One region of the Gluconobacter sp. Dm-73 genome, then DNA from elsewhere that is predicted to be linked to it. Evidence: predicted binding sites of a transcription regulator. Region 1 holds the regulator's gene; the other holds the start of a gene.

Region 1 (16,297 bases):
CATGTCGGCCTCGTGAAAGGCACGGGGGCCAGCCGCGACAACTATACCCGCGCCAATATTCTCGCGGCCATGAAGCAGTATTCCGACTATGGTGTCCTGACCGTCACGGCGCTGGGTCTGAACCGCTCTCCGCTGTTCGATACGCTGCGTCAGGAGCAGCATGAGGGTCGCAATCCGGGGGCGGATCTGTATGGCGTGGATCAGGGGATTGGCGCGCCGGATGGTGTGCCACCGGCGGCCATGGTCAAGGGCGTTGGTCCCGATCAGGTCTTCCGTCCGACCACGCCGGAAGAGGCCCGCAAGGACGTGGACCAGATGATTGCGGAACATACGGATCTGGTGAAGCTCTGGGTGGACGATTTCCGCAATGACGTCCCGGACGGCAAGACCTATCCCATGCTGCCGCCCGCCATCTATGAAGCCGTCATCGACGAAGCGCATCAGCATGGCACGCGGGTTGCGGTCCATATTCACGATCTCGCCGTCGCCAAGGCCATCGTGGCGGCAAAAGCCGATATTCTCGCGCATGGCGTGCGGGACCAGCCGGTGGATCACGATCTGATCGCGGCGATGCTCCGTCAGGGCACATGGTATATTGCGACGCTGGATCTGGACGAAGCCAATTATCTTTATGCCGAACAGCCGGAGCTGCTCTCCAATCCGTTCGTTCTGGCGGGCATGGACCCGGCCCTGCGCCGTCAGTTCACGGATCCGAAATGGTGCGCGGCGACACTGGCCAAGCCTCTGACCAAGGCCTCGCACTATGCCCTGTCGGTGAATCAGAAGAACCTCGCCGTGCTGTATCGGGCAGGGGTGAAGGTTGGTTTTGGGACGGATTCCGGGGCCGCACCGACCCGTATTCCCGGCTTTGCCGAGCATCGTGAGCTGTATCTGACGGTGCAGGCCGGGCTGTCCCCCGTGCAGGCCATCAGTCTGGCCACGGGCAATGCCGCGGCCCTGCTGCATCTGTCAGACCGTGGCGTGATTGCTCCGGGCCGCCGGGCGGATCTTCTGGTTGTGGATGGCAATGCGGATGAAAACATCGCCGCCGTGGACCAGATTGATCAAGTCTGGCAGCGGGGCGCGCTTGTCAGCCACGGCCCCGTGCGTTCGAAGGATTGATTATGCCGCAGTCTCGGGGCGCGAACGTCCCGAGACGAGCCGGAACATCGGCCCGGTCAGCGTCGTGGAAATCACGGCCAGAACCATCAGCGAGGCGAAGGCAAATTCCGAAATCATGCCATGCGCATGCAGGATGGTTGCCGCCACGATTTCCATCAGCCCCTTGCACTGTAACAGGGAGCCGATACCCAGCGCCTGACGGTTCGTCAGGCCCGGAGCGGGCGGGAAAATCCAGACGGCGAGGATTTTCGTGACGATCGCAATGACGACCAGCAGCAGGGAGGCCAGAACGGATGGCCATGTCAGCGCATCGCCGTCGATCCGCAATCCGCTATGGCCAAAGAACATCGGTGCCAGCCAGATCAGCGAGAATGTCCCCACAGCTTCGACCGGCAGGCGACGGACCCAGCGCGGCGGCATAAGCGCACCTGCGAAATAGGCGCCGATCAGTTCATGCAGCCCCAGTTCGTGGCTCGCCCAGGACCCGGCGGCCAGATAGGCCGGAACAGCGGCCCAGATCACCCAGATCGGCGGGTTCTTCAGGTTTCGCGTGGCCCAGCTGCTCAGGAGCGCCATGCCGACCAGAAGCAGGACGGCCAGTCCTTCAAATCCGGTCCAGCCATGCAGCGCATCCGATCCGCGTGCCGCGAACTGGAGGATGGCCAGCCCGATCCAGAGGGCCGCATCGTCCACGACCGCGAGTTTGAGGGCAAGCTGTCCGACGGGGCGGTACACAGGCTCCAGTTCGCGCACGATGCCGATCAGAACCGGCAGCGCACTGACGGAAATGCACAGCCCGATCGACATGGCGCCGATCCAGCCATCCCCGTGCGGGGCCTGCCAGCCGTGCAGGGGCAGGAAGAACAGTTTGACCAGAATGGTCCCGATGACGAACGGAACGCCCAGCGCCACGAGCGCTCCGCCCAGCAGGCGACCCAGCGTTGGGGAAGGGAGGTTTTCGGCTTCGGGGGAATGGGTGGGGTTCTGCCACATTTCCAGTCCGGCGGTGAACGCCAGAACCAGAACGGCCAGCCAGCCGATATAATCGCCGTAAAGCGAAGGAATACCGACTTTTGACGCTGGAAAATGCAGGACCGCCAGAACAATGCCCACCAGAATGGGCAGAATGGCAATGGGAATGGAACGCCTGAGCAGTTGCCACAGTCCCCACGGAACGAGGACAAATATAAATGCATCCGCAAACAGTGCTGTCACATTCCCCATGACGATCCCTTTTTTGTTTCAGGTCCGGTCAGGGTAACATGGATCAAAAAAATTAGGGTAATTTTTTATTTCCATGTAATAAATAATTCTATGTTTCTGTTTTCAAAGAACTGTTTTTGAAAGGAATGAAAACCCGGAGTTTTATTTTGGAAAAGACCGGGTTTTTCCAGTCATCAGGCGATGAAGTTCTTCAGGAATTGCTCCAGCGCCCGGCCGCGATGACTGATGGCATTTTTCTCGGCTTCGGTCATTTCCGCAAAGGTCCGGTTTCCGCCTTCCGGCACGAACATCGGATCATAACCGTGTCCATGATCGCCGCGTGGGGGCCAGACGACCGTGCCGTGACATTCGCCCTGCACGGTCCGCGTTTCGCCATCCGGCCAGGCCAGGCACAGGGCTGCGACGAAAAAGGCCCGGTGATCGGCACTGTCGCCCATCTCCCGATGCACGCGGTCCATTGCGATCTGCATGTCTTTGGTCGGGCCGCCCCAGCGTGCGGAATAGACGCCCGGGCGATTGTCCAGCGCCGCGACGCAGAAGCCGGAATCATCGGCCAGCGCGGGCAGTCCGGAGGCCTTGGCCGCGGCCAGGGCCTTGATGGCGGCGTTGCCGGTGAAGGTCTCTTCCGTCTCTTCGGGTTCCGGGAGGTTCAGTTCGGCGGCCGAGATGACGGTGATCCCGCTCTCGGCCAGCAAGGTGGAGAATTCGCGCAGCTTGCCGGCATTATGGCTGGCCAGAACGATTTTTGAGCCTCGGGACAGTGTCCGCATCATGCAGTCTCCAGGACGTGATTCTGGGCGTCGAACAGTCGGGTCGTGCCGAGCTTTGCCAGTCGAAGGAGTTCGAAAAATTCGCTCTCCTGAAACGGCTTGTCCTCGGCGGTACCCTGAATTTCGATGATGCCACCATCCGCCGTCAGGACGAAATTCGTATCGGCCTGCGCGCTGCTGTCTTCGATATAGTCCAGATCCAGCACGGCTCCGGCATCCGTCAGCCCGCATGAGACTGCTGCGACCTGAGCTGTGAGGGCTTGGGAGCGCTTGATTGTCTTCAGCGCGATCGCCAATGCCACCCAGGCGCCTGTGATGGAGGCGCAGCGCGTGCCGCCATCCGCGTTCAGGACGTCGCAGTCGAGCGTGATGGTTCGCTCTCCCAGCTTTTTCAGATCCACACAGGCCCGGAGCGACCGTGCGATCAGCCGCTGGATTTCCTGAGTGCGACCGGACTGCGTGCCTTTGGCCGCCTCGCGCTGGCCGCGATTGTGGGTCGCCCTGGGGAGCATTCCGTATTCGGCCGTGATCCAGCCCTGTCCCCTGTTGCGCAGGAACGCCGGAACACGCTCCTCGACCGTGGCCGTGCACAGGACTTCCGTGCCGCCCACGCGGATGAGCGCGGAGCCTTCGGCATGGCGGGCAAAGCCCGTTTCGATTGAAACAATACGGTTTTCGTCCGGCGCACGCCCGGAGGGACGCTTGCGTGCGGTGTCAGTCATGTCAAAAAAGATCCCGTGGAAGAATATGTCCCGCCTCTAGCGCGTTTGACGCAGACCCATCCAGCCCCGACAGTGGGTTTACCATGATGCGACCACAGCCTCCCTTGTTCCGCCCTTCCATCCCGATGCCGCACGGTCTGGGAGATCGTGAAGCCGCGATTTTGCGTGAAATCGTCGAGGAATATGTCGAAACGGGTGAGCCCATCGGCAGCCAGACGCTGGCCCAGCGCCTGCAACCGGCGCTGTCTTCGGCCACGATCCGCAATGTCATGGCAGATCTGGCGCGGGCCGGGCTGCTGTTCAGCCCGCATGTTTCAGCCGGGCGTCTGCCGACCGAAAAGGGCGTGCGCCTGTTTGTGGATGGCCTGCTCCAGTTTGGCGCGCTGACGGAGGAAGACCGCGCTAGCATCGACAGTCGGCTCGATATTCACGGGCGATCCTATCAGGACATTCTGTCCGAAGCGTCGTCCCTGCTTTCGGGTCTGTCTTCCGCTGCCGGGCTGGTGCTCGCGCCGAAATCGGATGCCGCGCTCAAGCATATCGAGTTCGTAGCACTTGGTCCGGGGCGGGTTCTGGTCATTCTGGTGGGTTCGGACGGGCAGGTCGAGAACCGCATTATCGAGACTCCGCCCGGCGTGCCGCCTTCCGCTCTCGTCGAAGCCGGGAACTATCTGAACGCTCGCCTTGGAGACCTGACGCTCGGCACATTGCGCGAGCGGGTCCGGAGCGAAATGGATGCCAGCCGCCATGAACTCGACGCCCTGACGGCCAGTGTGATCGAAAGCGGCCTTGCGACATGGGACGCCGACGGGGGGACGCTGTTCGTGAAAGGGCAGGGGAAGCTGCTGGCCGACATCACGGAAATCGAGCGCCTGACGACGATCCGCATGCTGTTCGATCATCTGGAAACGCAGGAGACCATGCTCCAGCTTCTGCAATTGGCCGATGCGTCCGAAGGGGTGCGGATCTATATCGGGCGTGAAAGCGGGATGTTCGGCATGTCGGGCGTGTCCATGATCGTGGCGCCTGCCCGCAACGAAGCCCAGAAAATCGTGGGTGCGATCGGCGTGATCGGCCCGACCCGTCTGAATTACGGGCGGATCGTGCCTGTTGTGGACTACACCGCGCGGATGGTTGGCCGTTTGCTTGGCTGAAGGCTGCTGAACGTTTCGGAATAATGGTCCGGGGGTTACGCCTCTTTCATGAAATGACCTTTTTAGACGGGGCGACGGAAGGGGCGGAATAATGCTATGCAGGGTGCATGACGCGACGCTCTCTCCGCTCCCGTAACCCTCAAGGTCCGGGCGCCACGCCACCACGCCCTCCCCGTTTTCGCCGCTACCGGCAGTCCCTGGCGATCATCGCCGGTGTGGGGCTTGTGGGCGTGGCCGGGGCGGGCATTCTGGGCTGGACGACCTATGCCAAGCTGGTGGCGGATCTGCCCAGCGTGGACAGCCTGCGCGCCTATCAGCCGCCGACGGTCAGCCGCATCTATGCTGCCGATGACCGTCTGATGGCCGAACTGGCGAACGAACGCCGGATCTTCGTGCCGATCAACGCCATCCCCGAGCGTGTGAAGAATGCCTTCATCGCGACGGAAGATCATAATTTCTATACGCATGGCGGCGTGGATTTCATGGCGATCGGCCGTGCGGGCCTGACGGACATTTTCGCGCGTCATGGCCGCCGTCCGCTGGGAGCTTCGACCATCACCCAGCAGGTGGCGAAGGTCATGCTGCTCAACAGCAACGTCGTGAGCCTTGATCGCAAGATCAAGGAAGCCCTGCTTGCCATGAAGATGGAGCAGGTGCTGTCCAAGGACAAGATTCTCGAAATCTACCTGAACGGCATCTATCTCGGGAACGGCGCTTATGGTGTCGCCGCGGCCGCGCAGAGCTATTTCAACAAGCCGCTCGACCAGCTTGATGATGCCGAAGCCGCCTCTCTGGCAGCACTTCCCAAATCGCCCACGAACTATAACCCGTTCCTGCATCCGCAGGCCGCAATGGGTCGTCGCAATCTTGTGCTGGACCTGATGGTCGAGGCAGGCGTTCTGACCCGTGAGCAGGCCGATCAGGAAAAGCAGGAGCCGCTGGTCCCGCAGCAGAAGCAGCGTTTTGGGCCTCTGCCGGATTCCGAATGGTTCGGTGAGGAGGTCCGCCGTCAGTTGATCGCCCAGTACGGGCAGGAGCGGGCGGCTCAGGGTGGTCTGGAAGTCCATACCAGCCTCGACCACAGTCTTCAGGTCACCGAGACGCGGCTGCTGCATGAAGGGCTGATGAATTACGACCGCGCCCATAGTGGCTGGCGGGGGGCGTTGCGCACCCTGTCGGACATTCAGGATGATGGCTGGGAGAGCGCGCTCGATCATGTCACGCCGCCCGGCGGGATGCTGCGCGAGTGGCGTCTGGCGGTCGTGCTGCCGGGTGGCACGCATGTCGGCTGGATCGAGGAAGGCAGCGCCCGTAAAGGCGCGCTTCTTGCGAGTGATATCGCCTGGGCGCGGCGGGCGCATCCGCTGCGTGCCGGGGATGTCATCATGATCGAACCGCAGGAAGGCGGTTCGGCGGCATTGCGCCAGATCCCGCAGGTCGAAGGGGCGGCGGTGACGCTGGATGTGCATACGGGCCGCGTTCTGGCGATGGTCGGTGGCTGGTCGTTCCATGAAAGCCAGTTCAACCGGGCCACGCAGGCGCTGCGTCAGCCGGGATCGTCCTTCAAACCCTTCGTCTATCTGGCCGCAATGGAACAGGGAATTTCCCCGTCCGAGCGTTTCGACGATTCGCCCATTTCCTATGGCGACTGGCATCCGCAGAACTACGAGCATGACAACTGGGGGCCGACGACGCTGCATGACGCGCTGCGCGAAAGCCGCAACCTCGTCACGATCCGTGTCGCCGCCCATCTCGGCATGAAAGCGGTCGCGGATACGGCCATCCGCGCCGGGCTTGTGGCGCAGATGCCGCATGTTCTGCCCGCAGCACTAGGCGCCGTCGAAACCACCGTCATGCGCGAGGCTGCGGCCTACGCCACGATCGCCAATGGTGGCCATATTGTCACGCCGACTCTTGTGGACGACATTCAGGACCGCTCCGGGAGCGTGCTGTGGCAGGCAGGGGGGCTGAAGCTCGGCACTGCCATGCAGGCTCCGCCCAGCGAACAGCCTGCTCCCACGGACAGAACACCGGCCGATGGTACGACACCGCCCGCCGCGCCGGTTGCCCCGGTCCCGGCCACGCCCGTACCCGGTAGCGTGTCTGTCCCGTCCCTGACCGACACACGCCCTACGTTGGCCAGCGAACAGAGCACGTTCCAGATCGTGAAGATGATGCAGGACGTGATCGCCCGGGGCACCGGCCGTATGGCGGGTGTTGGCATCGACCGTCCCATCGCGGGCAAGACCGGGACCAGTCAGGACTTCCATGACGCCTGGTTTGCCGGATTCTCGCCCGATATCGTCACGGTGGTCTGGGTCGGTTTCGATACACCCCAGACGCTGGGTCGCAATTCGGATGGTGGCCGCATTGCCGGGCCGATTTGGAACAAGATCATGAAGGTCGCTCTGGCCAGCCGTCCGAAGCTCGACTTCCGCGTGCCGGACGGGATTACGCTGGCCAGCTACGACACGGGGCGCATTTCGGCTGTCGATGGCTTCAAGACCGATCAGGTTCCGGGTGCGTCCGTTGAGCTGCATGGCTTTGGCGCTGGTACGGAAGCCCTGACTGCCGCCGATACGGGCGCGGACAGCGTGATTTCGGATTCTGAAAGCGGCATGGCCCAAATGCCGGACCAGCCCGGAGGCGGCACGCCCGGAACCGGGTCGTCCGCAGTGCCGGGACAGGCCCAGAAACCTGCTCCGTCCGATGGTGACATTGGCGTGGGCGGCCTATACTAAGGCCACCAGAACAGACCCCCCTTATGAGTGGAGGACACTATGTCGGCCGAAACCGAGGCCCTTTCCGTCCAGATCAAGCAGTCGGTGGCACTGCTGAGGAGGCATCTTTGACTGGGATGTCGCAACAACACGCCTCGCGGAACTGAACCACCGCGTTGAAGACCCCGACCTTTGGAACGACGCAGAAGCCGCCCAGAAGCTGATGCGCGAGCGCACGACGCTTGCCAACCAGATCGAAGGCGTCCAGCAGATCGAAGCTGAGGTCGAAGGCACGCTCGAACTGGTCGAACTGGCGGAGATGGAAGGGGATGACAGTCTCGTTCAAGATGCCGCTCAGACCCTGCGTGCCATCGCCGAGGACGTCCGCAAGCGCGAAATCGAAAGCCTGCTCTCGGGCGAGGCGGACAGCAATGACTGTTACGTCGAGGTGAATGCGGGCGCGGGTGGTACGGAGGCCCAGGACTGGGCCGAGATGCTCTTGCGCATGTACACGCGCTGGGCCGAGCAGCATGGCTACAAGGTCACGTTCATCGAAGGCAGTGAAGGCGAGCAGGCTGGCATCAAGTCCGCGACCATTCAGGTGAGCGGTGCGAACGCCTATGGCTGGCTCAAGACCGAGGCGGGTGTGCATCGTCTGGTCCGGATCTCGCCATTCGATGCGGCGGCCCGTCGTCAGACGTCGTTCGCGTCTGTGTGGGTCTATCCGGTCGTGGATGATTCGATCGAGATCGAGATCAACGATTCGGATTTGCGCGTCGATACGTTCCGGGCCTCGGGCGCGGGTGGACAGCACGTCAACAAAACGGATTCGGCCATCCGGATCACCCATATCCCGACCGGGATCGTGGTGGCCTGCCAGACCGACCGTTCTCAGCATCGCAACCGCGCCAAGGCGATGGAAATGCTGCGCGCCCGGATGTACGAGGCGGAATTGCAGAAGCGCGAAGCCGCTGCCGCCCAGACGGAAGCCTCCAAAACCGATATCGGCTGGGGACACCAGATCCGGTCCTACGTTCTGGCGCCCTATCAGCTCGTCAAGGACTTGCGGACGGGTGTGGAGAAGGGAAATCCGGGCGCGGTGCTCGATGGCGCTCTGGACGACTTCATGTCGGCCTCACTGGCGCAGAGCGTGGGGGCGACCCGATCGGAAGCCAGCGCCTCGGCCCAGTAAATCCTGTTACGTTTAAGCCCTGTCGGCTTTCAGACGGATTCGCTCAGGCGCCGGAACAGAAAAACTGTTTCGGCGCCTTTTTTCTTTAATCTGTCATAACGCGGTGAAGTGACGTTACGTTCTCAGGATTCTGGGGAATATTTTTATTTGCCCGGACAGGGCGCAAAGCGCAGAATATGTCCACAATATGAAAAAATCGTTTCGATAAGAGCAATCACCGGCTTGACAGCATGGGGGTTAGACTGCCCAATCAGCATATCGGGTATGTTCTCACGGCATATGACGCATTCCTATGCGTCTGCAGCGGGAAAGCCTGATGGCAACACAGAAATCGGGGCACCGCACCCGGCAGATGTGGACCAACGCCGGTGTCAGTGAGGGGTAAGAAGGTTTCGACATGAAGAGCTACGCCGCACAGCAGCGCAAGCCGACAGACTACATTGTCGCGATCGTCGTGGCCGTGCTGGCTATGGGCGCTGTGATCTATGCGCTTATGAGTGGTGCTGTGAGCAAGCTGGTCCAGGAAAAGCCGCCTATCAAGACGGAAGTGATCAAGGAACAGCCCAAGCCACCGCCGCCGTATATTCCGCCGCCGAAGATTTCCGTGCCGCCGCCGCCCAAGGCGATCCAGCGTGTCACTCACGCCAAGCCGCCGCATCCGGTACCGCCCAGCCCGACCCCCTCGCCGGAGCCCGTTCCGTCTCCGCCGCAGGGACCGCCAGCTGACGCAGTGCCAGATCATCAGGCAGGCGCGCGGCCGATCAACGGTGCACAGGCTGTCTATCCGGACGAGGCGATGGAAGAAAACCGCGAAGGTCATGTGACCGCATCGTGTGACATTCTTCCGACAGGCAAGACGGCGAACTGTACCATTACCAGTTCGAGCGGTGGCCATGAGTTCGTGGAAAGTGCGCTCGACTTCCTTCGTCGGGCCCGTTACCAGCCCGCCGTTGTCAATGGCGTTCCGGTAACAGAGCATCACCACGTCCTGCACATCGACTTTACGATGGGCGACGACTGATCTTTCGACTGCCGTCAAACAGAATTGCCCTGTTAGGATTTCCAGTCCCTGACAGGGCTCAGAAAAGGGCCGGTCTCCATATGGCCGACACCCCATTAAAAGCTCCGGAAACGGGCATCGATAACGAGGATATGGAGTTCATGACCAGACTGTTCCGCCTTCCTGCCCTTGCCGTTCCGACGAAGGCGCGTGCCGTCCGGGCCAGCGCGCTGGCTCTGACGCTGGCCCTGGCTTCCGGTGCAGTTGCACCGGCCGTCGCTTTCGCCCAGCCGGCTCCTGCCGACCAGAGCGCTCCTGCAGCCGCTCCGGTTGACCCCTCTACCAACCCGGCACCCCCGGCAACGTCCGCCGATCCGGCTGGCGCTCCTGGGGCAGCTGCTCCGAATGATGCGGGTGCACCTGCTGCGCCTGCTGACAGTGCCGCTCCGGCAACGGCTCCGGCCGACCAGTCTCCCGCAGCGGCTGCAACGCCGGGCGAGAGCGCAACCGCGACGCCGGAAGCTCCTGCTCCGCAGGGTAACCCGTATGGCCTCGGCGCTCTGTGGGCCAATGGTGATGCGATTGCCCGTGGCGTTCTGATCATCATGGTGATCATGTCCGCTGGTACCTGGATCATCATGGTCATGAAATTCCTGGAGCAGGGCCGTCTGTTTGCCGCCTCCAAGGAAGCTGCCCGCGAGTTCTGGACCAAGCCGTCCGTTCAGCAGGGTGCTGCTGCCCTGAAGGCGTCTTCTCCGTTCCGCTACATCGCAGAAACGGGCATCGTTGCCGCCGAGCACCATGAAGGCTCCATGCGTGACTCGATCGACCTGCCGTCCTGGACCGAAATGTCCATCTCGCGCTCGGTCGACACCATCAACACCCGTATGCAGGGCGGCCTCGCCTTCCTCGGTACGGTGGGTTCCACGTCGCCGTTCGTCGGTCTGTTCGGTACGGTCTGGGGTATCTATCACGCCCTGACGGCCATCGGCATCTCCGGTCAGGCGTCTATCGACAAGGTTGCAGGCCCGGTTGGTGAGTCCCTCATCATGACGGCTATCGGTCTTGCCACTGCTGTTCCGGCCGTGTTGGGTTACAACCTGCTCGTTCGTCGCAACAAGGGTGCCATGGATCGCGTTCGCAACTTCGCGGCCGACATCCAGTCCGTCCTGATCGGCGGCTTCCGTCACGGCGTCAGCCCGGAACAGGGCAGCATGGCCGTTCCGACCACCATCACCACCAGCGAGCGGATCTGATCCTATGGGAATGAACGTCGGAGGAGGCGGCGGTGACGACGAGGTGGTGTCGGCAATCAACACCACCCCCCTCGTCGACGTCATGCTGGTGCTGCTGATCATCTTTCTGATCACCATCCCGGTCGCCACACACTCGGTGAAGGTCAAGCTGCCGGTCGATGCGAATACGCCTACCCAGACCAGGAAGGGCAACATCGTTCTGGCAGTGAATTCAAACGGCCAGGTGTTCTGGGACACGACGCCGGTTGCGAACCACACTGACCTGCTGAACCGTCTCGTCGAGGTGGCAAAGCAGAAGCCCCAGCCGCAGATCCAGATCCGCGGTGATCAGGCTGCCAAGTATCTGGCAGTCGGCCAGGTGGTCGCGACCTGCCAGGAAGCTGGTATCGCCCACGTGGACTTCATTACCGAGCAGCCTCACTCGAACTGAGGTCGTGTCGGGTCGTTCCGGACAGGGCGGCCCCGACAAAGCTTTCACGTCACCTTTTTGGAGAACCGCCGTCATGGGCATGAGCGTCGGATCTGACAGCACGCACGAAGACGAAGGCATTGTCGATATCAACACCACGCCGTTGATCGACGTGATGCTGGTGCTGCTGATCATGCTGATCATCACCATTCCGCTTCAGACACACTCGGTGGCGATCGATCTGCCTCAGGGCAATCCTCCCCCATCGACCGAACAACCCAAACTCGTGACCGTCAGCATCGGCTACGACAACAGCATTTCCTGGAACAACGAGCCGATTACGTCCGAGGCGTCTCTTCAGGCTCATTTTCAGGCCGCTGCCGCAATGCCGGACCAGCCTGAAATGCATATCCACCCGGATCGTCTTGCGGACTACAAGACCGTGGCCCATGTTATGGCAGACGCACAGCGTCTTGGCATGACCAAGCTTGGAATTGTTGGTCTGGATCAGTTCATGGAAGGACAGTAATTCGTGTCTTTGTCCCTTTACCGCCGTCTGAGCGCCCGTAATCTTCTGCTGGCCGGTGTCTTTGGTATCGCCGCGTTTGCTGGCTCCGCCCATGCCGATGACGTTCTCGGTCAGGCTGTTGGCAAGGATCTGCAGCAGGCCCAGAGTGCTCTGGCTTCCAAAAACTATGCCAAGGCCATGGAAGCCGTCGATGCCGCAGACGCGGTCAAGGGCAAGACCGATTATGAAACCTACACCACGGCCCAGATGCGCGCCGCGATCGCCGCACAGTCCGGGAATACGGACGCGGCAATCAAGGCCTATGACGTTCTGATCAACAGCCCGCGTACGCCGAAGGCCGCGAAGGGTCAGATGTTGATGGCGCAGGCCACCATGGCTTACAGCGCCAAGCAGTACGCCCGCGCTATTCCGGCGACCGAGCGCTATCTGAAGGAATATGGCGCCGACCCGCGCATGCAGACCATGCTGATCCAGTGCTACTATCTGCAGCAGGACTGGAAAGGTACGGCCAAGGCCGCGCAGGAGCAGGTGGACGCCACGATCAAGGCTGGCAAGGTTCCGGCCGAAAATCAGCTTCAGATGCTGGCGACGGCCTATACGAACCTGAAGGATGCGGACGCCAAGACGCATGCCTATGTTCTTCTAGCCAAGTATTATTCGAAGCCTGATTACTGGTCGATGCTGATCCATGATCTGGTCGCGAATCCGAATCTCTCGCCGCCGCTCATTTTCTATGTCGAGCGCCTGCGTCTGGCGACGGGTGTGCTGAAGGATCCGTCCGATTATCAGGACATGGCCGAGCGTGCAGTGCAGATGGGCCTGCCCCAGCTTGCGCTGAACCTGCTCAATCAGGGTTATGCGAATCACTCGCTTGGTAACGGCCCCACCGCCGCTGCTGATGCGAAGTTCCATGCATTCGTTGCCCAGCAGGCTGCCACGAACCGGAGCCAGCTTGCTGCTGCTGTGACGCAGGCGGCCTCTGCGCCAAATGCAGGACCGGCTCTGACTGCTGGCTACAATCAGGTTCTGAATGGGCAGGTTGATGCCGGTCTGGCCCTGATGAAGACGGGTCTGGGGAAGAATCCGCGTTACCCCGATCTGGCTCAGGTTGAATACGGTATGGCGCAGATGGATGGTGGCCAGAAGGCCGAAGCCATCAAAACGTTTGAGGCTGTTTCTGGAAACGGAGCGGCTCGTGACGTGGCAGAACTCTGGTCGCTGCTGCTCTCGCGTCCTGCGAAGTAAGACAGTCTTTCGATTCACAAAAAAGCCGGGGCTCTCCCCGGCTTTTTTGTGTTCAGAACGGCAGGACCGTGTCCATGAACTGCTGCCCGTAACGTGGTGTCTGAAGCTGCGTGAGGGTTCCGCGTCCACCGTAGGAGATCCGTGCTTCGGCCATCCGGTCATGTGTGACGGTATTATCTGCCGTGATGTCCTGCGGGCGGACAATGCCGCTCACGCCCAGTTCGCGTAGCTCGCTGTTGACCCGGACTTCCTGTTTTCCCATCACGACAAAATTGCCGTTGGGCAGGACCTGAGTGATGGTTCCGGCCAGACGCAGGGTAACAGTTTCGTTGCGGGTGATTTTCCCGGTCGCGCTGGAATCGCTGCTACTGGCCGTATTCAGGCTGTTTGCACCGGTGATCGAACTGATGATCTTGCCCTTGATGCCGAAAAGGTTGGGAATGCCGAACTTTTCGTCAGCAGCCCTGTCAGCCGTCGTTCCGTTGTTGAAAGCGGCGTTGTCGGTGATGTCCACGATGATCGTGACGAGATCCCCGACCTGAGAGGCCCGCTGATCCTTGAAGAAGGCTTTGCTTCCGGAGCGCCACAGGCTGGCCGCTTCGTCAGGAGGCGGCTGAAGAGGGGGCATCGGCATGCTGACCGGACGGTAGGAGGCGGCAAGCGTCGGATTTGTGATGGATGTCATACGAGGTGGTCGCCCGATTTCGGACATCTGGGCAAGGGAATTGCAGGCTGACAGGACAGGCAAGAGGCCAAGCAGCCCCAGAGTACGCACAGAATGTCGAAAAGGATGCCGCATGGGGAAGTTGAGATCCGTCAGTTCCGTAGGGTCTCAAGCAAACACGTTAGCGGTAAAAAACCTGTTAAGACGCCCGCATTCTTGCGCGTTTAAAGGCGCGTTGAACGTGACTGATCAACCATTGCGTCGCTTACTTTCCCTTGCCCTGTTCGCGGATGTGACCGAAAAGAGTCCGGTCTGGGATGGCATTTGGTCAGTCTGGGCCATTCTGCCGGGAGAACGCCCCATGCCGACTGTTTCTGCCTTTTCTGTTGCGGGCCGTTCGTTCGCTTATGGCTCCTGACATGGGGTTGCGGATTCTGCTGACGGGTGGGCAGGGATTTGTTGGGCAGCACCTCAAAGCCCGGCTTCTGGACCGACTGCCCGGGCATGTGCTGCTGGAAGATTCGATGGATATTCGGGATCGGGCTGCGGTCGAACGTTTTGTCCGTAGTGAAAAGCCCGATGCCTGTCTGCATCTGGCGGCCGTCTCTTCGGTGGCGCGCGCCGAGGCTGAGGACGCATGGACTGTCAATCTGGACGGAACGCTCATTCTGGCCGAGACATTTGAGACTTATGCTCCGCAGGCCAGCTTTGTGTTCGTCTCAACGGCCGAGATCTATGGCACGAGTTTCTCGTCAGGGCAGCCGCTCGATGAAACAGCCGTTATTGCGCCGGTCAATGCCTATGCGTCTAGCAAGGCGGCGGCGGATCTGGCGATAGGCAATCTGAGTCAGGAGGGGTTGCACGGTGTGCGTCTTCGCTCCTTCACGCAGGCCGGAACGGCGCAGGATGAAGCTGCGATTCTGCCGTTTCTTGCGGCGCAGGTGGCGCGGATTGAGGCTGGCCAGCAGGTTCCGGTCGTTACCGTTGGACAACTGGATGCCGGGTTTGACGTTACCGATGTGCGCGATGCGTGTGATGCCTATATTGCGGCGCTCGTTCCGCCCCGTCCGCTTCCCAATGGGACGGTTTTGAACATCTGCTCAGGCGTGACGCGGACCGTTCGTTCGATGGCGGAGGATCTTCTGGACGTTGCGGGTGTTTCGGCGACGCTCAGGGAAGACCCGACGCTTGCTTCGCCGTCCGGTCTGGCGTCCATGCAGGGTAATCCGGCTTCTGCGCGTGAGGCACTGGACTGGTCCGCACGGACTCCGTGGAGCGAGACTTTGATCACGGTTCTTAATGACTGGCGTTATCGCATCACACTCTGAAAGCCCGTAATGCAATCGACAAAGACCATTTTCTTCGCAAAACCGGAGTTCGTATGATGACAGATCCCCATGACACTGAAATCACGCTGCTCGCCACCGCGAACGGGCTGGTCATTCCGGTCGAGTTCCATGCAGGCGTGCGCAGCAATCTGGATCTTCTGCGCAGTTATGGTGCGCTGATCGAAGGGCTGGAACTGCCTGATCGCCTTGAACCTGCATTCCGGTACGAGCCATGAGCGGCCTTCAGCAGCGCACCGTCGCGCTCGCCGCCAGCGTTCGCAAGGGCGAGATTTCCGCCCGAGAACTCGCGCTGAAGGTTCTGGCCGATATCGAAAGCCGGGACGGGACCTATGGCTGCGCCACGCGCCTTCTGATGCAGCGTGCGCTGGAAGCGGCCGATCGGGTGGACCGTCTGGTGCTTCAGGGGCAGGACCCCGGACCGCTCGCGGGTGTGCCTTTCGGCATTAAGGATCTGTTCGATGTCCGCGGAGAGATCACGACGGCGGGGTCCAAGGTTCTCGCCAATGATCCGCCCGCCACGCAGGATGCGGTTCTGGTCGCGCATATGATCGCAGCCGGGGCCATCCCCGTTGCCCTGACGAACATGGACGAATTCGCCTACGGATTCGCCACGATCAATGCGCATTACGGCAATACCCGCAATCCGCATGCGCCGGACCGCCTGGCGGGAGGCTCCTCAGGCGGGTCGGCGGCGGGTGTGGCGGCGCGGCTGTTTTCCATCGGGCTGGGGTCCGATACGAATGGCTCGATCCGCGTTCCGTCCTCGCTCTGCGGTATCTGGGGGCTGCGCGCGACGCAGGGGCTCCTGTCGACCGAGGGCAGTTATCCGTTCGTGCCGAGTCTCGATACGGTCGGGCCGTTTGCGGACAGTGCAGGTGGGCTGAAGGCCTGTTTTGAGGCTCTCAGCGCCAAGGCGCTTCCGGCTGTGGAGGCAGGCAGCC
Region 2 (16,297 bases), on a different contig from region 1:
CTTCCGCATACCCTTCCGTCACATCAAAGCCACCACTGGTCGGAAGAACCGTGTTGGTCAGGCTCTGCCCGCTGACGATCAACGGATCAGGCGTGTTGGTCAGCTGTTCGCCACGATGCTCGAAACCAAACGCCATACCCAGATCGCCGCCGCCCTTCCAGGGCATCGTCGTCACATGGTTGTTGTTGATGCGCAGGTTCCAGTCACGAAGCTGGTAGTGCGAATGCGTGTTGGTGTTGTAGTTGACGTAGGAAGCAGCCTGCTTGCCCATCGTTCCGAACGGATTGCTGCATCCGAAAGACGGGCAGACGCTCGGATTATAAAGCAGAGCGCTGGCCGAGTTAGAAGGATCGACCTGCTGCAGACCATAAGCATTCAGCAGGTTCGTGTACGATCCAACGTTCTCCAGATGATCCGTCGACATGTTCGAACCGTAGGTATACGAAACGTCGTAATCCCAGCCGTAAGCGATCGCACCGTTCATGCCCACCTTGGAGGTGACCGTATCGGTGGCGTTCTCGTCGCGACGATCTCCAAGTTCCGTCAGACGCTTCGTGATGTCGACATCCTGACCGAACGGGTTGTTCGGATCATTAGCCGGCACCGTCAGAACGGACGGTAGCGTGCTGGGAGGAACAGAGCCGTCAAACGGTTCGGCCGCCATGTAGCTGGAGCTGGTCCGATGTGAATACATCACATTGGAATACAGATTGGCATGGCGGTTGAACTCGTAGTGGAAATCACCCGAGAGGCTGGAATTCTGAAGCTGGTTGATTAGGCTCTGATGCTGGCCATACGGATAACGATTGCTGGAACCCCAGTTGCTCACTGTTTTTCCATCAGGAGCAACTGCGGCGTTCAGACCAGTCGTACTGTTCTGAACATGCGTATAGTTCGAGTAACCTGATCCGAAAACTTCTCCACCCGAGCCCACGGGATTATCCGTGAGTTGCACCGGATTGGCCCAGCCACGGTTACGCTGAAGAACACCGCCCTGCGTCATATACTGACCGAACAGCGTCAGGTTGCCCTTGTCGTGATCGAAGTTCCAACCTTTGTAGGCGGAAATCATACCGGTGTCGTTGTCGCCATGACCGGTGATGCCACCGCGGATGGTGATGTTTCCGTCCGACAGATCATGACGCATCTTGATGTTGATGACGCCCGAGACGGCGTCAGCGCCGTAAAGCTCGGAACCACCATCCTTCAGGATTTCGACGCTGGCGATCTGCTGAACCGGAAGCGCGTTCAGATCGATACAGTTCGTCTGGCCGTTCAGCGTTGCACGCTTGCCGTCAATCAGGACGAGCACGCGGTTGGAACCAAGGTTACGAATGTCAGTGCAGGATGCACCGCCCGTTCCGTTGGTCTCAGAATTGTTCGTGCCCGTTCCGCCGATGGACGGAATACGCGCGAAGAAGTCGCTGAGGGTCGTGGCGCCCGTCTGCTGAATCTGCTTGGCCGTCACGATCTGGACAGGGTTGGCGTTCTGGTTGTTCGAGGAGGCAAGCGCCGATCCCGTAACGACCATACGCTCGGAACCACCCGACACGCCCTGTGCCTCAAGAACAGCAGCACGACGGCGGCTGACAGAGGTCGGAGCCGTCGTGGCGACAGGCACAGCCACGGATTGCACGGGCGTAACAGCAGGTTTTGCAGCAGTCGTCGAAGCGGCTGTCTTGTGATGCACAGCCTTGTGGGAACGGTGTTCCGGCTGTGTCGTGGAAGCGGCGAAAGCCGTTCCTGACAGGGTCCCAACTCCGAGAATTGATGCACACAGCAACAGGTGGCGACGAGATGTGCTCATCAAAGAACAAAATCCTTCAGAAGAATGTTGTTCCCTGTCTAAAGATCTCAGAGCGTGACTGTCACGAAAAATACATACCAGCCATGTCTTCAGAGGGCACTTGAATGCAACATGTGTGATAAATGCAACGGTTATACCCAGCCAGGGTTTTGGTTTGGATTCAGTAATTAAACTGAAATTTAAAAAGCCTCTGACCCGAAGGCCAGAGGCTTTTTTGCAACAGATCTGGCATCCCGCCTCTTTCGTAAAAGAGGCGAAAGACGGACCGGACTTCGATCAGAAGTCCATGTCGCCCATGCCGCCCATGCCACCCGGAGCGCCGGCCGGAGCCTTCTTCTCGGGGCGTTCAGCAACCATGGCTTCCGTCGTGATCAGCAGACCGCCGACCGAAGCAGCATCCTGCAGGGCCGTACGGACAACTTTGGTCGGGTCGATGATACCGGCCGCGACCAGATCCTTGTACTCACCCTTCTGGGCGTCGAAACCGAAGACATAACCGTCGTTCTCAAGCACCTTGCCTGCGATGACTGCACCGTCTTCACCAGCGTTGAAGGCGATCTGGCGCAGCGGAGCCTGCAGAGCCTTACGGACGATCTCGCCACCGACGCGCTGGTCGTCGTTGTCGAAGGTCAGCCCCTTCAGAGCAGAGGATGCACGGGCCAGAGCCGTGCCACCGCCCGGAACGATGCCTTCTTCAACAGCCGCGCGGGTTGCGTGCAGAGCGTCGTCAACGCGATCCTTGCGCTCCTTCACCTCGACTTCGGTGCTGCCACCGACGCGGATGACGGCAACGCCACCAGCCAGCTTCGCCAGACGCTCCTGAAGCTTCTCGCGATCGTAGTCAGACGTCGTTTCCTCGATCTGCGCGCGGATCTGGTTGCAACGACCCTTGATGTCGTCGCTGTTACCAGCGCCTTCGACGATCGTGGTGTTTTCCTTCTCGATGTGGATCTTCTTGGCGCGACCCAGCATTTCGAGCGTGACGGATTCCAGCTTGATCCCGATGTCTTCGGAAATCACCTGACCGCCCGTCAGAATGGCGATGTCTTCCAGCATGGCCTTGCGACGGTCACCGAAGCCCGGAGCCTTGACGGCAGCGATCTTCAGGCCACCACGCAGCTTGTTCACGACCAGCGTGGCAAGTGCTTCGCCATCAACGTCTTCGGCGATGATCACCAGCGGACGGCCAGACTGCACAACGCTTTCGAGAAGCGGCAGCATCGGCTGAAGCGAGGAGAGCTTCTTTTCGTGGATCAGGATGTACGGGCTGTCGAGATCAGCCGTCATCTTCTCAGGGTTCGTCACGAAGTACGGGGAGATGTAGCCGCGGTCGAACTGCATGCCCTCGACAACGTCGAGTTCCGTGTGCAGGCCCTTGGCTTCTTCAACCGTGATGACGCCTTCGGAACCAACCTTCTGCATGGCAGAAGCGATCATCTCGCCGATTTCGGTCTCGCCGTTGGCGGAAATCGTTCCGACCTGAGCGATCTCTTCCGGAGACGTGATCTTCTTGGTGTTGTTCTTCAGCTCTTCAACAACAACGCCGACAGCCTTGTCGATGCCGCGCTTGAGATCCATCGGGTTCATGCCAGCAGCAACAGCCTTGGCGCCCTCACGGATGATGGCCTGGGCCAGCACGGTTGCAGTCGTGGTGCCGTCGCCTGCGATGTCGTTCGTCTTGGACGCGACTTCGCGGACCATCTGGGCGCCCATGTTCTCGAACTTGTCAGCCAGTTCGATTTCCTTGGCAACCGACACACCGTCCTTGGTGATGCGCGGTGCGCCAAAGCTCTTGTCGAGAACAACGTTACGACCCTTCGGGCCGAGCGTGACCTTGACGGCATTTGCGAGGATATCAACGCCACGCAGCATACGCTCGCGGGCATCAGCGCCGAACTTTACGTCCTTGGCAGCCATAATTCTTACTCCTGAATGAGGTTTTTACGAGAGGAAACGGGGACGGCTGATCAGCCGATCACACCCATGATGTCGCTCTCTTTCATGATCAGCAGCTCTTCGCCGTCGATCTTGACCTCGGTGCCGGACCACTTGCCGAACAGCACCTTGTCACCAGCCTTGACGTCCAGAGCCACGGTCTGGCCCTGCTCGTTGCGGGCACCCGGGCCGACGGAAACGACTTCGCCTTCGGTCGGCTTGTCCTTGGCGGTGTCAGGAATGATGATGCCGCCGGCGGTCTTCTCTTCGCCCGTCAGGCGACGGACCACCACGCGGTCGTGAAGGGGACGAAACTTCGTCATGGATCGCTCCATTATTGGTCACACCCTTGTAAAAAGCAGCATGACCGGGTTGCTGCACTCAATGACTGCAGTGCATTTGGCACTCTCGTATGGAGAGTGCCAATGACATAGGCGCCCAACCCGTTTCCGTCAAGGTTTCTCGCTGTCGTTCCCAGACGGACCAGAAGAAAGTTTCCGCCCGTCAAGCAGGCTTTTCAGCCGCTGTTTTTCCATGTTTTCCGTCAGTTTCTGGCCTTTGGTCCGTCCATACAAACGACGATTGGCATCCGCAACCTTGGCATCCTCAACGCCCTTGCGGCGTTTGCGTTCCCGGCGGAGATTGATGACGTCGCTCATGATTCATGGCCTTTCGGGCATGACAAAACTGGATAGACAGACATGAAACACAGCCCATCGGACAAGAAAACCCCCGCATCAGGCCAGATGGTCAAGCTGGCAGCTTCAGACGGACACAGCTTCGGTGCGTATGAGGCAGGCTCGGCGGAGTCGCCCCTCGCCCTCATCGTCGTGCAGGAAATTTTCGGCCTCACCGACCATATCCGCAATGTCTGCAACGACTTCGCCGCAGAAGGCTTCCACGTCATTGCCCCGGCCGTTTTCGACCGTGCAAAAGCCGATGTCATCCTGCCTTACTCACAGGCTGGCGTGACGGAAGGCCTCGAACTCCGTAGCCAGATTCCGTCCGACAAGACGCTTACCGATATTGCTGCCTGCGCGAAGGCCCTGCGTGATGCCGGACACCGGAAAGTCGGTATCATCGGCTTCTGCTGGGGCGGTCTGCTTGCATGGCTGACGGCGACCCAGACCCATAACGTGGACGCGGCCGTCAGTTGGTATGGTGGCAGCATCGGCAACCATGTCGATACCGCGCCGCACTGTCCGGTCGAGCTGCATTTCGGCGGCGAGGATTCCTCCATCCCCCACACCGAAATCCAGAAGATCCGCGACGCCCGCCCCGAGGTCGAGGAATATGTCTATGACGACGCCGGTCATGGTTTCGGTTGCCCCGAACGTCCGAGCTTCAACAAGGACGCCCGTGACCTCGCCTGGTCCCGCAGCGTTGATTTTCTGAAAACACATCTCGCCTGAAGCACTCTCCCGACACGGTGACACAGACTGTCGCAAAACCGTGAAACGGGTCTATACTGATAACAATCCCGGCGAATACCGCACCGGATCAGACAGGAGTTTCAAGATGAGCATCAATCCGCTCAAAAACGACCCTAAGCACGATGCCGCGATCCGTCACGAAGCGCGTCTTCTGTGGGAAGCCGATGGCAAGCCGGACTGTGGTCCAGAAGGCTATCTCGAAAAAGCCGCCGACCTGATCGCAATCAAGGGAGTGCCGCAGGGCACTCCGGTTAAGGACCTGCCGCCGGTGGAACTGGACGGCGTGGAAATTGATGATGCACGGGCAGGCATCGACCTGAACGCAGACCCGAACCATAATTTCGATTGATTATGGTTTCCGCCGCGCCCGTTTTACGCAGGCGCGGCGTTCAGCAGAGCCTCAGCCCTGTTTCAGAACACGTCCGGCCACAGCATCGAGCTTGGCCAGCAGCTTCGGATCGCGTGCAGCCGGAGCCGTGATGATTGCATGATCCAGAGCGCGCTCTGCACTGGCGTCGACCGGACGCTTCTTACCCAGCACCGGAATGACAGCCTTCACAAGGCGACGCGCATTCTCCGCATTGCCCGTCATGACCTTCACGACAGCCTCGACCGTCACGCTGTCATGCTCGCTGTGCCAGCAGTCGAAATCCGTGACCATCGCAACGGTCGCGTAGTTCATCTCAGCTTCGCGGGCGAGCTTGGCTTCCGGCATGTTCGTCATGCCCACGACCGAACAGCCCCAGGACCGGTAGAGCTCGCTCTCGGCACGCGTGGAGAACTGCGGCCCTTCCATCACCAGATATGTCCCGCCCCGCGTGAACGGAATACCGAGCGAAGCCGCTTCACCCTGCACCACATCCAGCACGCGCGCCGAAACCGGGTCCGCCATCCCGACATGCGCCACGCAGCCGGTGTCGAAGAAGCTCTTTTCACGCGCAAAGCTGCGGTCGATGAACTGGTCCACCAGCACGAAATGCCCCGGCGGCAATTCTTCCTTGAGCGACCCCACCGCCGAAAGCGACAGAATATCCGTCACACCCGCACGCTTGAGCGCATCGATATTGGCGCGGAAATTCAGGCGCGACGGCGGAATGGGGTGGCCCCGCCCATGACGAGGCAGAAACACGCACTGTACGCCCTCGAACGTCCCGAACAGCAGTTCGTCGGACGGCTCACCCCAAGGCGTTTCAACCTTGCGCCATTCCTTGTTTTCGAGTCCGTCGATATCGTACAGCCCCGAACCACCGATCACACCAATGACGGGCTGGATTTCCTGTTCCGAAGACATGTCTGTTCCTGACTGTTGTTTGGTCCGCTCGCCCGTTCTGGACCACGAGAACGCCCGACGCGCAACCCTCGCACGCCGGACATGCCCCTTTCCCGCGTTCAGCAAAATATTTTCACAAAACCCAGCGTTTTTACGAAATGAAAACGTCTTTGCGCCATCGTCCCGCCACGGATGCCCGCCACCAATGGGCGTCAGTCATGCATCAGCCAACTGTTCGACGACGGCACGATTTGCTAGGACACTGCGCGTAACGAAGTTTTGTCCTGTATAGACGGGGGAAGAAAAAATGGACCAGATCAGCCCCGGTTTCGCCGAAACCGTTCGTCCAGACGTACCTCACGACGCCCTCAAGCAGGACGCCAAAGCCTGGTTCGAAACCCTCCGTGACCGCATCTGCGCGTCCTACGAAAAGCTCGAAGACGAGGCCGCTGAAGGTGGTTCGCAGGTCCTGCGCGACCGCACCGCCCCCGGCCGCTTCGAACGCACGGCCTGGAGCCGCCCGGAAGGCGGTTCAGGTGTCATGTCCGTCATGCGCGGCCGCGTATTCGAGAAAGTCGGCGTCAATGTCTCGACCGTCTGGGGTGAGTTCTCCCCCGAATTCCGCAAAAACATCCAAGGTGCCGAAGAAGACCCGCGTTTCTTTGCAACCGGCGTCTCCCTCGTCGCCCATCCGTGCAATCCGCATGTCAGTGCCGCGCATTTCAACACGCGCATGATCATCACGACGAAGGGCTGGTTCGGCGGCGGCGGGGACATCACGCCCATGTTCCCCGACACCGCAGAAGCGCGATCGGACGCGGACTATTTCCACAAATCCTTCGAAGATGCCTGCAACCGGCACGATCCGGAGCATTACCCCCGCTTCAAGGAATGGTGCGACCGCTACTTCCACCTGTCCCACCGCAACGAACCACGCGGTCTGGGCGGTATTTTCTACGATCAGTTCTCTACCGGAAATGTGGATCAGGACTTCGCCTTCACGAAGGATGTCGGCATGGCCTTCCATGATGCCTACCCCGCTGTCGTGCGCCGCCGGATGTTCACCCCATGGACCGAAGCGGACCGCGATGCCCAGCTCATCCGTCGCGGCCGTTATGTGGAGTTCAACCTGCTGCATGACCGTGGCACGCTGTTCGGTCTCAAGACAGGCGGCAACACCGAAGCCATCCTCATGAGCATGCCGCCGGAAGTCCGCTGGCCGTGAGACTGACCCGACGTGCCGCCCTGAAAGGGCTGGCGGCCCTTGGCGGAACCGCTCGCTTCCTGAACACCCCGGCCCGCGCCGGGACTCTGACGGATGTTCAGCTCCTTCTGGGCGGCACGCTCGCCTCCATCCCCGGCCAGTTCGCAGAACTGGCAAGTGGCGCCATTTCCCACACACTGGATCTGGCGACGCCTCTCGAACTGACCCCCGATATCGGACAGGACGGCGTTCGCGCCGCAAACCTGTTCGACGCCAACAGCGCGCCTGACGGCAATACGGCGCTGGCCTTTCCCGGCGCCACACTTCTGGCATCCCTGACAGGCGATTCCCGCGTCCATTACGATTTCGGACGCTGGACCCCGGTTCTGGTGGCTTCCACCACGACCGTCGTCATCGCCCGCGCCGAACTGCACAAGACCTTGCGCAGCCGCCTGACGGGGTTCTTTCACGATCATCCTGTCCGCCTTGCCGTCTCCCGCATCGGCGGCCCGGAACTGAATGCCCTGATGGGCCTCTCGCTTCTCGGCCTGCGCCCCATTCCCGTGCCCGGTTATGTGGATTCGTCAAACGCCCTGACCGCCCTGCACGAAGGCACCGTCGATGCCGTGCAGATTTCTCCTTACACGCTCGACCGACCGCTTGATGACGTCCTCGCCAACCTGCCCGAGGGCACGAGCGCGATCTATTACACCGGCGACCTGACCGATACGCATTCGACGACCATCCCCATTTTCATGGAAGCCTATCAGCAGGCGAGGCATCGCGCGCCCGAAGGGCCGTTCTATCACGCGTGGCAGGCCGTCTCCGCCGCCGCAGATACGGCCATGGCCATTGCCCTCCCTATGCTGACCCCGCCTGAGATCGTCGCGCAATGGAACCGCGCCTGCACGGCTGCCACGGCAGATACCGGTGTGAGGCGCTGGGCCGAGACGCATCATTTCAAGCTGGTCACAGGCGACAACGCGGCCCCGTTCCTCTCACGTGCCGTTCCCGATCTGGGCGCCACGCTGGCCCTGCGCCGCTGGCTCTCCGTCAATACACCGCGCTGGCGCGAGGGGCAGGAAACACGCCATCTCTGACAGCGTCAGCGACGGCGCGTTTTCAACAAAATCCTGACTGATCCATGATTGGCCGCATGGGGATGCACAACGGCCAGAACCATCGACCGCAGATCCCCGCGCTGAAGCCACATTGGCAGCTCACGACGGATCAACCCGCTGGTCTCGCCGCTTCCAAGCCCCGTCACCACCTCTACACAACGCCAGTTTCGAACCCGCGCACGCTGCATGAAATCATACAGTCGCTCGAACGCCTCCTGCACGACATAGCCATGCAGATCGAGCCGCGCATCCACCTTCATCTGCCCGCGTGACAGACGTTTCCAGCTCGTATCATCCAAGCCCGGCGCGCGAACACCTACCGAAAGCTCCGCAGGACGCGGTTTCGGCCTCTCAGACTGTACAGGCAGGAAAGAGCGTCCCGTCACGACAGGTATGGAGCGCGGGACCTCGGGTACGGGTGCAGGAGGCTCGACCTTGGCCGCAGGCGCCAGACGACGCGGGGAGCGCGGAGACCGCAACGGCTTGATATCGCGGACAACCATCCGCCATAGCGTCGCTTCCTCCTCCCTCAGATCCCGCTTCGCCACACTATCCTCACTTCCTATCCGGCCGCCCTTGTCCATCAGACAGTTCAGGCCCCGAGCATGTAACGGCTTCGAGCATCATTGAACAATGTTCTTTCGGGACTTTCCGCCCGCGGATGCGTTTACACCTCAGGTTCCATTTTCCGAAAGAACAGGACCATGAGCCATCTGACACAGGAAGAGCGCGACAGCCTTCCCGACAGTGCCTTCGCCCTGCCCGAAAAACGCGCTTACCCGATCGATACCCGCGCCCGCGCCAGCAACGCCAAGGCCCGCGCGACACAGGAATACGAACGCGGCCTGCTGACGGCGGAAGAGCGTGAGCGGATCGACAAGGCCGCCGACCGCCGCCTCGCGCAGGACGATTGGACTGCCCGCATCACGTCAGATGCCGTCTCTTACATAAAGCCATTTTAAATTCACTTGACGTTAAGGACCATGCCGTCAGTCTCGCTTGCAACGCCAGACCGGCCCAAGACCGACCTAGGATCTTCCATGCCCCTGCCTTTCCTGCGCAAATTTGCTCCCCTTCTCGCCAGCACCGCCCTTTGTTTCAGCGCGGCACAGGCCGCAGCCCCATCCGGCGCTCAAAAACCCGGAACCATCACAACCTCGGCACCGCTGGCCGCAGCGCTCAGCCTTCCAGACGCCGGGCGCGCCCTGCGCATCACTTATCTTTCGACGAACGGCATTACCGGCAAGGGCCTCGTTCCCGTTACGGCCGAAATCATCCTTCCCCCCGGCCCCGCACCACAGGGCGGCTGGCCAATTGTCGCCTGGGCCCATGGCACTGTCGGCGTGGACGATAGCTGCGCGCCCTCCCTCAATCCCTATAACGATCGCAACAGCACCTATCTTTCAACATGGATGAAACGCGGTTTCGCTATCGTCGCAACGGACTATCAGGGCCTCGGCGGACCCGGCACGCATGCCTATCTGGACACCCGGGTCGAAGCCTATAGCGTCCTCGACAGCATCCGCGCCGCACTGGCCAACGTGCCGGACCTGAAAAACAAAATCATGATTGTCGGCCAGTCTCAGGGCGGTGGCGCCGCCGTCGCTACGGCGGCCTACGCTCCGGCCTACGCCCCCGAACTGGACATCCGCGGCACCGTAGCCACCGGAGCCCCCTACGTCACGCCCGAACTTCTTGGGGATCTGCTCAAGAATGCCGCCCATCCCGACGCAGGCTACAGCCCGCTCGTCGATTATGTCCTCTACCTTGCCACCGGACTGGCAGGACACGACCCGCATTTCCGTCCCGAAGAAGCCTTCACCCCCAAGGCGCTGCCCTTCTATCGCAAGGCGGCGCATGAATGCCTGACATCCCTGTCCCAGCAGACGCAGGCCGCTGGCCTGACATTGCACAACACGCTCCAGCCGACCTTTCTCAAGGCCATCAGCCCGGCTCTGAAGGGCATGGAGTTCCCAACCCTCAAGCTGGCCCAGCCTCTCTTCACCGGGACGGGCACAGAAGACCGTGACGTCCCACCTGCGCTCCAGCTTGGGCTGGTTAAAGCCGCCTGCGCCGCAGGATCGCTCGTTCAGGCGCATCTCTACAAGGGTCTGAACCACAGTGAGACGGTCAACGGCTCTCTGGCCGATTCCGCGATCTTCACCAACGAAGTCATGACCGGGCAGCCCGTCCCGCCGCAGTGCAACCCCGTTCCGCAGCAATAAGCCCTTACAGACAAGGCCCATAAGAAAACGGCCCCGGATGATCCGGGGCCGTTTTTTATTTCCGCAGGTTCCGCAGACTTCAGTTCGAGACCGGAGCCTGTAGCGGCTGGTCAGCGGGCACATCCTTCAGAGGAATGCCTTCGTACTTGCCTGTCAGCGTTTTGAGGAACGCCACGATATCCGCGACATCCTGATCGGCAATGTCCCGATCCGGGGTCTCGTAACGTGCCATTTCCCGAACGACCTGCTCCAGCGTGGTGGCCGAACCATCATGCAGCCATGGCCCGGTCAGTTCGACATTGCGCAGGTTCGGAACCTTGAACCGCGCCCGATCGCCTTCCGCATGCGTCACAGACAGACGCCCCTCATCCGCAGCCGTCAGCTTCGTGTGACGGTTTTCGAAATACGGGCCTTCCAACCCAAGAATCTCGTAAGCGTCACCGCCCACGGCAATACCGCTATGGCAGCCTGAGCAGCCGATTTCCTTGAAGCGCTCATAGCCGCGCTTTTCCTGCGCCGTAATCGCCTTCGCATCGCCCTTCAGATATAGATCGAAACGGCTGTCCGGCGTGATCAGCGTCTTTTCATATTCCGCAATCGCCCCCGTGATCGTGTCCTTGTCGATCTGATCGGAACCGAATGCCGCCTCGAACTGCCCGGCATAGGCGGGAGTGCTCCGAACATGCTCAGCCACTGTCGCCCAATCATGCGAACCCATTTCGAGCGGGTTCATGACCGGCCCTGCTGCCTGCTCCGCCAGATCCTTCGCACGACCGTTCCAGAACTGGGACATGCTGAACACGGAATTATAGACGCTGGGTACATTGATCGGCCCCTTTTGGCCCCCAATACCCGTCGCGGTCGTCAGATTGTCCACGCCGCCCTTGTCCAGACCATGACAGCTTGCACAGTTGAGCGTTCCGTCACCCGACAAGCCCTTGTCGAAGAACAGCGCCCGACCAAGTTCGGCCTTCTTCCAGTCTACGCCTACATTCTCGGGAATTGGCTGGATCGGCTCGCCACGGAACTGCGCTGCCACGCCCGACGTCGCATAATAACGCTCGCGCTGTTCACGCACCCAATTCAGGATATCCACGCGCTGCTTTTCGTTCAGATGGGCATGCGGATGCATCAGCAGATAGGCCGCCGGCGGCATACGGTTTTGGGTGATGACTTCTTCGATGCGGGAAAGCTGCTCGACCGAAGGCGGCTTGCCCTGCTGCAACGCGGCCAGAACCGGTGCATATTCAAAATGACGCTGCCCCTGCACCAGATCGCGCTTCATGATCTGGTTGGCCAGCGGCAGGCTGAAATAGAACGGCAGGTTCGCATTCTGCGTGTGGCAGTAATCGCAGCGCACTTCGCGCAGAGCCGCAAAAGCCGCCATGGCCGTCGGGTCCTGACGCGTTGGGCTGCTGGCAGGAAGCTGCGGTGCTCCAGCATGATCGAAATGCTCGAGATATGTGACAGTCCCGCCCCAGGCGACAACGCCCAGCGCCACCAGACCGGCAATTCCCTTTGTAATCGTGCTGGAACGCACCACTTTTCTCCTCATACTCACGGTGTCGTGATAATGTCGAAAAGTGACACGCAAAGTCAAAGTGATTGAACCTGTCAGAAAAACAGGTGTCGTCGATTAATCTTCGTCCTCATGATCGATCGCAGCCCGCACCCGCTTGCGCGCCACGTTCACATAAGACGTATCGGTATCAATCCCGATCCCCACACAGCCCATCCGCTCCGCCGCCACCAGCGTCGTCCCGGAGCCCATGAACGGGTCCAGCAACACGCCGCCCGGCCGCAGCCCGTGCAGCCGGATGCAGGCTTCGGGAAGCGCCACCGGAAACGTCCCCGGATGGCTGAACTTCTCCTTGCGGCTCCGCACGGTCTCGTAGGGAATAAACCACGTATCGCCTCGACACCGCCGGTCCGTGATGTGCTGCCGCCGCACGATATTGCTCTTGTCCGTAAACGGTACACCCGCATCCAGCCGCTGCACCGGCACGTTTCCTGTCTTGGTCAGATGGAACACATGCTCATGGTTGCGGTTGACGAAACGCGCAGAATTCAGCGGCTTGAAATGCCCGTAGGTGATCTCACCAACCGAAATCGACTTGATCCAGGTGATGTGGTTCTGAAGCACGAACAGCTTGCGCAGCCGGGTCATCAACTCGAACGGTAGCCAGGGCTGGGACGACGATCCTGCGATATTCAGGAAAAATGACCCATCATCTTTCATCACGCGACACAAACTGGTGCAGACATCCTCCAGCCAGTCCAGATACGCGTCTTCCGGCAGTCGATCCTGATACGTCCGGTACGACACACCCAGATTATAGGGCGGCGACGTCACCACCACGTCCACGCTCTGCGACGGCATCCGCTTGAGAACCGTCGTGCAGTCTCCCCGGATCAGCGTATGAACACCGAGTTTTTCCCGGCGACTGCGGATCATTGCGCCCCGGAATCCGCAGGTGGGCGCGGCAGAAACAGCACCATCCGGCCATGTGCATGCAGGTTCCCGGCGATGGACTGCGCGCTCGCACCCCACCCTGTGAACAGATCGGCGCGTCCCGCACCTTTGATATCCGTCCCGATATCCTGCGCGAACACCAGATGATCCCATGTGACGGGCTGGCCCGCGCCATAAGGCAGCTTCGTCTCAACCCAGAGCGGCATCGCAAACGGCACCAAAGACCGGTCAACCGCCACGGAGCGTCCAGCCGTCAGCGGCATCCCGAATGCGCCTTTCGGCCCCTGCGCCAGATTACCGTCGTCACGACGGAAAAAGACATAGTTCGGATTGCGCTCCAGCACGGACATCATCTGATCCGGATGCGTCTCCAGCCAGTTCCGGATGCTATCCATGCTGACGCCATCCGCAGGCAGTTCGCCCTGCTGCACAAGTACACGCCCCAGCGGCACATAGGCCTGCCCGTTGCGTCCGTCATAGCTTACGCGCACCTGCCCCCCATCGGGAAGGATCAGCCGCCCTGAGCCCTGAATCTGCAAAAACGACAGATCGATCGGGTTTTTCAGCCAGGCGATCTCAAGCCCCTGCCCTTCCAGCGCACCGCCATCAATCGCGGCACGGTCGTAATAGGGTGCGAACTGTCCGTTCACCCAGCGCCCGCTGACCATCTGACCATTGGTCGCCTTCGCCCGGACGAGATCATGCGGACGGCCATAGACCGGCGTCTGATACTCCCCTCCGCGTGTCAGGGAGGCAGGAATCTGGGGCTCGAAATAACCCGTATAGAACGCCTCAGTGCCAATCTCGTAAGGCTGGAACCATGTTTCCAGATACGTTTTGGCGTCTGTTGCTGCCGCCAGCACGGTACAAGCATTGCCCCAGTCGGCAGCATGGCGCCCGTAACTGATGGCGTCGCTTCCGCCAAGCAGCGTCTCAGGCGGCAACTGTGACAGTCGATGGCACTCCTCCCGAAGCAGCGGCATCAGCGATGCAAAATCCTCCTGCCCCCATCCGGCAAGCGAATCATATCCTACGGGAGAAAGCGAAAATGACGACGGCGCCTCTTGCGGCGTACAGCCGCACAGCACACCGAGAGTCAGCAGAGTCAGCAGTTTTTTCATCGGACAGGCAGAAAACTCGAACAGAAAAAATAACGATCAGGCCGGGCAGGACGCTGCGAGACGCCATTGCGCATCGGATTGTCCTGCCACACGCTCGAACAGCCACAGATCATGGAACTCGGTGACGGCTTCTGTTCCGACCACGGGCTCGCCCTGACGATCGGTCAGGATATTCACCTGCCGCGACACGATCCGTACCTCGATTCGGCCTGTCCGCTGCCCGTCGTCCGCCGACACTAGCATCGCATCAAGAATGGAAAGGCTCTCAACGCCGCGAAGATCACTCCGCTGCGTCTCACCAGCCTGCGTCCGAACGTCGATTGCCGCAGAAAAACTCTCCAGCGCAGCGGGCGTCAGAAGTTTTTCCAGTGCGGGACGATCCCCGACCGCAAAGGCCGGAACAACCTGCCGGAACGTGTCTTCAGCGTCTTTCAGAAAACCTGAGGGCGAGAAGCCGGGGAAAGTCGTTCCAATTTCAGCCAGAACACCACCGACACGGGTCACAGGTGCGGGAATTTCATACTCCACATCCGGCACTGTGGCAGCGAACGCACCGTTATCGCCTTTGCCCGAAGCCTGTCCCGGGAGTGGTGGGGGTGCGCCCGGACGCGTTGCATCAGGAGCAGCACCTTTCTGTGGTCCAAAACCAAACCGGCCACCGCCCGGACGTTCCTGCCGCACACCCTGCATCCCGACGCGACGGCCGAGCACACGGTAAAGCCTCACACCCAGCACCACGGCGAGCACGAACAGGACCACGAGGTCCCAGGGGAAAGAATGGCCAGCATGTGCCATGAGGCCAGCGGGGAGGTGAATGTCGTCAGAAGACATGAAGCTCTGTTTCTCACTGTCCGGACTTTGCAGTGCCCGGTTTAAAGATCCGTTGCCCTACAGATAGGGTGCAATCCCTCTGATCTCAACCATCTGTCGGCCAGAAGCGTGTCTTGGCGTTCAGCAGACATCATGCTACCGCCGAGGGATCGCAATCGTTTCAATCGATGTCCGCCATGGGGTTCGCCCCTGCGGAACCGGAGACCGCATGTCAGAGAACACCGCCGACAACACCGTGATGGGTCAGGAAAACGTGCCGGCAATGCCGCTCGCCATCAACCTGCAATACACGAAGGATCTTTCCTTCGAAGTTCCGGCTGGCGCGTCCATTTTCGCAACGCTTCGCTCTGCCCCGCAGATTTCCGTCAACATCGACGTCCAGGCCAACCGTCTGGAAGAAGACCAGGCTGTCTATGAAGTCGCTCTGGCCGTCCGCGCCGAAGCTGCCGAGCCGCCCGCACAGGAAGGTGGACAGGCCGGTCGTACGGTGTTCATCGCCGAGCTGACCTATGCCGCCGTCGTGACGCTGACCAACCCGCCGCAGGAACTGGTCGAGCCGATCCTGCTGGTTGAAGTTCCGCGCCTGATCTTCCCGTATGTCCGCGCCATCGTCAGCGATGTCACGCGTGACGGCGGCTTCCCGCCCGTCGTGCTTCAGCCGATCGACTTCGTGGCCCTGTGGCAGGCCAAGCGCGCCCAGCAGTTCCCGGAACCCGCCGGAGAAGCCTGAGTCGAAGCCTGATCTTAGGTAACTGGCCCGAGTTGCTCCAGCGGATCGGGCCACATCACCGCGCGCCATTCCTTATGGTTCAGGCGCGCGGCTATGGCCTCTGACAGACAGAGCGCCCGCACGGCAGACAGTGCCGTCACGTCTTCG

What was found. Region 1 encodes HrcA, which represses chaperone genes, less so after heat shock. Its sites were predicted from a motif close to GTTNGCACTCNCNNNNNGNGAGTGCNAAC; they were not measured.
Positions count from the first base shown of each region.
Region 2: a site for HrcA is predicted at 4,141-4,169, ahead of groES (co-chaperone GroES). Genes of this name have one in related genera too.

Region 1 covers NZ_JAERLW010000010.1:19,751-36,047, reverse strand. Annotated here, with positions in the region: gene JK176_RS11225 (amidohydrolase family protein) at 1-1,122, shown strand, start outside; gene JK176_RS11220 (cation:proton antiporter) at 1,123-2,346, opposite strand; gene rdgB (RdgB/HAM1 family non-canonical purine NTP pyrophosphatase) at 2,520-3,116, opposite strand; gene rph (ribonuclease PH) at 3,116-3,838, opposite strand; gene hrcA (heat-inducible transcriptional repressor HrcA) at 3,922-4,992, shown strand; gene JK176_RS11200 (penicillin-binding protein 1A) at 5,100-7,733, shown strand; one part of gene prfB (peptide chain release factor 2) at 7,773-7,841, shown strand; one part of gene prfB (peptide chain release factor 2) at 7,843-8,904, shown strand; gene JK176_RS11190 (energy transducer TonB) at 9,302-9,925, shown strand; gene JK176_RS11185 (MotA/TolQ/ExbB proton channel family protein) at 10,066-11,160, shown strand; gene JK176_RS11180 (biopolymer transporter ExbD) at 11,165-11,590, shown strand; gene JK176_RS11175 (biopolymer transporter ExbD) at 11,664-12,098, shown strand; gene JK176_RS11170 (tetratricopeptide repeat protein) at 12,102-13,343, shown strand; gene flgH (flagellar basal body L-ring protein FlgH) at 13,396-14,142, opposite strand; gene JK176_RS11160 (GDP-mannose 4,6-dehydratase) at 14,427-15,335, shown strand; gene JK176_RS11155 (DUF4089 domain-containing protein) at 15,389-15,571, shown strand; gene JK176_RS11150 (AtzE family amidohydrolase) at 15,568-16,297, shown strand, end outside.
Region 2 covers NZ_JAERLW010000001.1:387,958-404,254, reverse strand. Annotated here, with positions in the region: gene JK176_RS01905 (TonB-dependent receptor domain-containing protein) at 1-1,807, opposite strand, end outside; gene groL (chaperonin GroEL) at 2,084-3,724, opposite strand; gene groES (co-chaperone GroES) at 3,775-4,065, opposite strand; gene JK176_RS01890 (DUF4169 family protein) at 4,195-4,401, opposite strand; gene JK176_RS01885 (dienelactone hydrolase family protein) at 4,444-5,154, shown strand; gene JK176_RS01880 (hypothetical protein) at 5,261-5,524, shown strand; gene JK176_RS01875 (S-methyl-5'-thioadenosine phosphorylase) at 5,576-6,466, opposite strand; gene hemF (oxygen-dependent coproporphyrinogen oxidase) at 6,753-7,670, shown strand; gene JK176_RS01865 (hypothetical protein) at 7,667-8,749, shown strand; gene JK176_RS01860 (Smr/MutS family protein) at 8,755-9,318, opposite strand; gene JK176_RS01855 (hypothetical protein) at 9,475-9,732, shown strand; gene JK176_RS01850 (lipase family protein) at 9,811-10,995, shown strand; gene JK176_RS01845 (cytochrome-c peroxidase) at 11,075-12,550, opposite strand; gene JK176_RS01840 (site-specific DNA-methyltransferase) at 12,632-13,450, opposite strand; gene JK176_RS01835 (murein transglycosylase A) at 13,447-14,589, opposite strand; gene JK176_RS01830 (Tim44/TimA family putative adaptor protein) at 14,626-15,420, opposite strand; gene secB (protein-export chaperone SecB) at 15,629-16,150, shown strand; gene JK176_RS01820 (uroporphyrinogen-III synthase) at 16,165-16,297, opposite strand, start outside.